Regions from separate parts of the Anoxybacillus sp. ST70 genome, predicted to be linked through region 1. Evidence: predicted binding sites of a transcription regulator. Region 1 holds the regulator's gene; the other holds the start of a gene.
What was found. Region 1 encodes Rex, which represses fermentation and respiration genes when NADH is low (regulators of the CRP and FNR family bind a similar motif). Its sites were predicted from a motif close to TTGTGAAATATTTCACAA; they were not measured.
Positions count from the first base shown of each region.

Region 2: K1I43_RS05715 (DUF6803 family protein) is a predicted target of Rex. The motif match lies at 964-981, and genes of this name have one in related genera.

Region 1 is NZ_JAHZOF010000020.1:5,972-9,156, reverse strand. Features, by position in the region: gene K1I43_RS15015 (ABC-F family ATP-binding cassette domain-containing protein) at 1-833, opposite strand, end outside; gene K1I43_RS15010 (redox-sensing transcriptional repressor Rex) at 1,061-1,696, shown strand; gene K1I43_RS15005 (YdiK family protein) at 1,706-1,879, opposite strand; gene K1I43_RS15000 (CPBP family intramembrane glutamic endopeptidase) at 1,876-2,613, opposite strand; gene groES (co-chaperone GroES) at 2,839-3,123, shown strand.
Region 2 is NZ_JAHZOF010000003.1:10,187-13,371, reverse strand. Features, by position in the region: gene K1I43_RS05725 (cytochrome c maturation protein CcmE) at 1-92, opposite strand, end outside; gene K1I43_RS05720 (hypothetical protein) at 82-891, opposite strand; gene K1I43_RS05715 (DUF6803 family protein) at 1,219-1,707, shown strand; gene K1I43_RS05710 (TIGR04053 family radical SAM/SPASM domain-containing protein) at 1,718-2,833, opposite strand; gene K1I43_RS05705 (CDGSH iron-sulfur domain-containing protein) at 3,021-3,185, shown strand, end outside.

The DNA.
Region 1 (3,185 bases):
TTTCGTTGAATAAAATCTTTCAATTTTGAAATTTCTTCTTGTTGTTTTTCGTACAGTTTCAATTGTTGTTCAAATTGTTCCGCCCGTTGCTGTAAATAACTTGTATAGTTTCCAGCGTATTTTTTTATTTTTGTGCGTGATAATTCATACACTTGTGTCACGATTTGGTCAAGAAAATAGCGATCGTGTGAGACGATAAGAATGGCCCCATCATAATTTTTTAAATATTGTTCAAGCCATTGCAATGTTTCCATATCTAAATGGTTTGTTGGTTCGTCTAAAATCAACAAATCTGGTTTAGCTAGAAGCAGTTTGCCGAGCGCTAGCCGCGTTCGCTGTCCACCGCTTAACGTGGATACTTTTGTTGTGTAGTCATACTGAGAAAAGCGGAGGCCATGAAGCACAGAACGAATATCGGCTTCATATTGATAGCCACCTTTTTCTTTAAATTCCGTTTGTAAACGGTCGTAATGCTCAAGTAAGCGCTCATAGTCGGCACCGTGCAAGCTCATTTGTTGTTCTAGGTCACGCAATTGTTTTTCCATTTGTTGAAGCGGGGCAAACACATCGAGCATTTCTTCCCAAATGGAGCGATGGGCGTGCAAACCAGTATATTGATCTAAGTAGCCAATTGTTACGTGTTTCGGTTTAATCACTTCCCCTGTGTCATATGACAATTGGCCGGCAATGATTTTTAATAATGTCGATTTTCCTGCACCATTTCTTCCAACTAACGCGATACGGTCTTTTTCTTGTATTTCAAGCTTAATGTCTGATAAAACTTGTTCCGCCCCATATGATTTGGATAGTTGATTTACTTGTAAAATGATCATCATTTTTCACCTCAATCTTCTTTTGATAGTGTAACGTACTTTCTTGATGTTCGGCAACACTAGTGTGCGAATAACAAATTTGACAAAAATAATAATAAAGGGTACAAAGGAAAGACAGAATGAAAAAAATAGTGTATAGTTTAAAAGTGGGGAGAACTTTTCAGACGTATAGGAGAGAAAAATGAAAGCGCTAACTATTTGTGAAAGGAAATGTGGGGGATTGACTCGTGAATAATGAACAACCAAAAATTCCGCAGGCGACCGCAAAGCGACTACCGTTGTATTATCGTTTTTTGAAAAACTTGCATGCATCAGGAAAGCAGCGTGTATCTTCAGCGGAGTTAAGTGAAGCCGTAAAAGTCGATTCAGCAACGATTCGCCGTGATTTTTCATACTTTGGTGCGCTTGGAAAAAAAGGATACGGTTATAATGTAAATTATTTGCTGTCGTTTTTCAGAAAAACGTTGGATCAAGATGAAACGACAGAAGTAGCGTTGTTCGGTGTCGGTAATTTAGGTACGGCATTTTTAAATTACAATTTTAGCAAAAACAATAATACGAAAATTGTGATGGCATTCGATGTAGATCCAGATAAAGTAGGAACGGAAGTAGGAGGAGTGCCTGTTTATCATTTAGATGAATTGGAAGAAAAACTAGGTGGGATTACGGTAGCCATTTTAACCGTTCCAGCCCAAGTTGCCCAACCGATTACCGATCGGCTTGTCCAAAAAGGCATTAAAGGGATTTTAAACTTCACGCCTGCTCGTCTGCATGTACCTGAACACATTCGTGTTCATCATATTGATTTAGCGGTCGAATTGCAGTCACTTGTTTACTTTTTAAAACATTACGGAAATGAGTAAACCTCCCATTTACGAGCGGGAGGTTTTTTTCAATAAAGAACGAATAGCGGTGCCAAAATCTAATGTAGCAATAAGAATAAATAGCATCGTTGTGACGTCCCAAATGCCATCGTCAGCACTATCAACAGCAAAATAAGTGAATAAAATGCCCATCAAAAAGTAAAACAACGGCTCAGACTTCATGAAAACAGCCTCCAAATCACGAATTGCATTTGTTCTGCTTCTTTCATTATCTTTTCAATTTCTTCAGCAAATAACGTTTGAATAGCAACGACAAATGTATTCATCAGTACATGTGCTGCAATAGGGACGAGAATACGCTTTGTTTTCACATATAAGAAAGCAAATACAAATCCCATCGTTGCATAAAGAAGCAAATGTTCAAACTCTAAATGAACGACAGCAAATAAAAGGGAACTGACAGTTGCTGATAAGAAAAAGTTATATTTTTGATACAGCGTTCCAAAAATAATTTTTCGAAAAATGATTTCTTCTAAAATCGGTCCGACGATCGAAGTGACGAGCATAAGCGCTGGTGTTAGTTTCACCATCTCAACAATGCGTCTCGTATTTTCGGACCCCATCTCGACGCCAAATACGTGCATCTCAATATTTGCTGCGATGCCTTGAGCGAAAAGGGCAAGAAAGAACCCGCCAATTCCCCAAAAAATTGACGTTCCGATAGATGCTTGATGGCGATCGTACGAGTATTTCATATCTTCTCTCATGAAATAAAGAACGAAAAGAAAAGCGATCGAGAAGCTAATGACAGCCCAATAACCTGAGGCAATGGATAGAGCGACTTCTTTATTTGATGCGTCAACAAATCCGCTATGTGCAAGCAAAGGAACGCCAATTAAACTAGATAACTGCATGGCGATGTATGTAATAATGACATACCAATATTGCTTTTTCACGTGTTCAACCCCTTTTGACAAAATGAGTACTTTTTCATTTTACCATATTTTTTGTATGAATTTCGAAAGGAAAGACATAATGAAAAAGGGAAAGATTTAGTGAAAAATTTTTAACTTCCTACTTGCAAAATTGAAAAAAGTTCATTAATATAATAAGTGTGTTAGCACTCAATGATGATGAGTGCTAATAACGGAACGAAAATCTAATTAAGGAGGTCGTTTGCCGTGTTGAAGCCACTAGGTGATCGTATTGTCATTGAATTAATTCAAACTGAAGAAAAAACAGCGAGCGGAATTGTTTTACCAGACACAGCGAAAGAAAAACCACAAGAAGGAAAAGTTGTTGCAGTTGGTTCAGGTCGCGTTCTTGACAATGGTGAGCGCGTAGCTCCAGAAGTAAGCGTTGGTGACCGCATCATCTTCTCAAAATATGCGGGTACAGAAGTAAAATATGATGGAAAAGAATACTTAATCTTACGTGAAAGCGACATTTTAGCTGTGATTGGTTAATCGTTCGCCTGATAACATATAAAGCATACAAAAATACTTAACAAAAATTATCATCAAGGGGG
Region 2 (3,185 bases), on a different contig from region 1:
ACAACGCTTGCAGAAGGCATAGATGTAAATAACAACATACCAATGGCCAAAACGATGAAGCATATCCCAATGGCAATTTTTTTATTTCCCATTTTTCATCCTCCTTTTGTAAAGCGTAAAAATCATCGTTGTAATTGAAAATAAACTTCCGCCAACGACAGCACTAGCTACTAACATAGGTGGTAATGTTTTATTCTTTTGTTCTTTTTGATTTCCGTGATATTCATTAAGTAATTCGTACGTGGGACGCATATCTTCTCGAGAATATGTAATATCGAACGTTTTTACATCTCCTTGCTGGAGTTTTGTCAATTCATATAAATACATTCCCATTCCATAACTGTTTTCTTCATAATATTGTGGCGAAGGGGTCATTTTGAAACCATCCGCTTTCAATGGTTGGTAAAAAATGATTTTCATATGTTCAATAGGTAACAAATGATGGTATGTGTAAGTGATCATCCGTTTCTTTTTTTCTAGCTTTATATTTTTTGTGTAGTATTCAATGACAACATCGTAACGCTCATTTGATTGAATTTCTTTATTTACTTCAAAAGAAATATACCCTTTTTCTAGATCAAGTACATAATCTATTTCTTCTGGCTCATCGTTTACATACTGAGCAACATACCCGATTCGGAACCCTTTTTCTTTTGTTGGAAGTGGGATGACGATTGCTCCTTTTTGTTTTTGTTTACTTACATTTCGAAACGAAAGATGCATTCCGACTAACATAGACGGCTTATTAGTTTGATCATTTGGATGATTTGCATACTCCGGCATCACTTGTATCAACGCATTTTCTAGTGCAAAAACATTTTCTTGTGCAGCCACTGAATAAATAAAACATATGTAAAATAAACAGGTAAAGATATATACATACTTTCTCATCGTTGTCCCCTCGTTTCTTTGAGCGATCTTCTACATTTAGTATAGAAAAATATTTGGTATTTTTGAGTATACATGATAATATTTTCACAATTTGTTCAATATCACATTTCATGAAAAATACAACATGAAATGTGATAAAGTTCATATTTTCCTCACTTTATTCGCGCTATAATTTTTTGTTAGAGCACAATCATAATGATCATTAATTCACAAACCATTTTTTTAAAATATAGAATTAGTCACAATTTTTTCTTCGTTTCTGCAAAAAAAATGCACAATTTATTGTTATATACAATGTGAAACAAAAAAATAAAGGAGGAAGCATACATGAGCATGACGCACTATATGGAGCTATTGGCCGTTAATCAACCATGGAATTTAATTTTATTCATGGCAATTCCCGTGATACTCGCTGAAACTGTTGCCATTACTGAATTAGCCATTCTTTTTACAAGACGTTTTGATGGAAACATTCGAAAAGTAAATAAAATATGTAGCATTATAGGTGGGATTTATTTTTTGTTTGTCTTCATTTATTTGTTCATCACAGCTGTCATTCCACTCACAATGAATGGGGAATGGAGAGGATGGATTGATGTTATTGCTGTAACATTTTACTTATTAGGAGTTATCCCTCTCTTTGGATTAACTTTATTAGATTTACATGTTATTGGACGAAATTGGAGCGAAGAACAAAAATTAAAAATGCATGCTATATTCGTTGGTATTTTTTTAATTGTCGCTCATATCGCCATGATTTTTGGTATGTTAGATCCATCCCTCGGAAATGGGCAAGGACATCATATGAATATGTAAAAAAGGCCGGCTATTCGCCGACCTTTTCTTTTTGACGCCATGCTTTTGGGATGTAGATGCAGTACGGTTCGCTTGCTAAGTAGTCGCCTGTAACGGCATATGCTCTTGAACGCGACCCACCACAAACGTAACGAAATTCACATACGCCACATTTCCCTTTATATCCGTCTGGATTTCTTAACTGTTTGAAAATTGGAGAATGGCGATAAATATGAGATAACGGTTGTTCACGTACATTCCCTGCTTTTACAGGCAATAGTCCACTTGGATATACGTCACCAATATGCGAAATAAATACAAAACCGTTTCCATCGTTTACTCCTTTTGGAGCACGCCCTAGTCCGTCTACTTGTCCAGTTAATCCTTTCATTAACACATCTTCATAACGAATGCCGCCATGAATTTGCTGTTCGCGCATTTTTTGTTGCAAAACAACGCGACGATAATGTTGTCCTGCTGTCGTTTTTATATCAAACGGTACACGTTTGCTCGTTTCGTAAAGCCAGCGAAACACTTTTTCATGCTCAACAGGCGAAATCATATCTGTCTCTTTTCCCCTGCCCGTCGGTACGAGAAAAAATACGCTCCAAAGCACGCAGCCGAGCTTTTCAACAAGTTGCACCATCTCGTCAAGCACATGAACGTTATAACGAGAGATGACTGTATTTATTTGGATTGGAATGTCGAGTTCGTGTAAATATTGAATCGCCTTCATCGTTAAATCAAATGAACCGGACGTCCCACGAAAGTGATCGTGAATATCCGCATTCGGACCATCTAAGCTAAATGCCCAACGAGCAAGGCCTACTTCTTTCGCTTTTCGGATAGCTTCTTTTGTCACGTTTGGGGTTGCACTGGGGGTCATTGATACACGAAGCCCTTTATCAATCGCATATTTAGCAATATCGTACACATCTGGACGCATAAGCGGATCTCCACCTGTAAACACGAGAAGAGGCTGATCCATCTCATAAATGTCATCAATCAATTGTTTTCCTTCTTCAAACGTTAATTCACGCGGATCGCGATGATACTGTGCTTCGGCTCGACAATGAAGACAATTGAGCTGACACGCCCTCGTTAACTCCCATATAACAATAAATGGATTTTGTTGAAAATCACGCATATTTCATCCCTCCGATTCGCTCACTACTTCTCATTGTACAAGAAGGAATGTTTATATCATGTGACATTGATCACAAAAAATCATATCCATTTATCTTGTCACTGTTCTGACAAATATTCACGTTCTTGCTTTTCTGATATAAAACAGATAGTATATACGATATAAGGTATACAAGGAGGTGGAATATATGGCGAAAGTGCAAATTAAAGTGATGGATAACGGTTCATTTCGTGTGACCGGAGATGTTGAATTAATTGATATGGAAGGAAACAAGTTTGAAACGAAAGAAACATTTTCTCTCTGTCGTTGCGGGCTCTCACAAAATATGCCATTTTGTGATGCAGCTCATAAA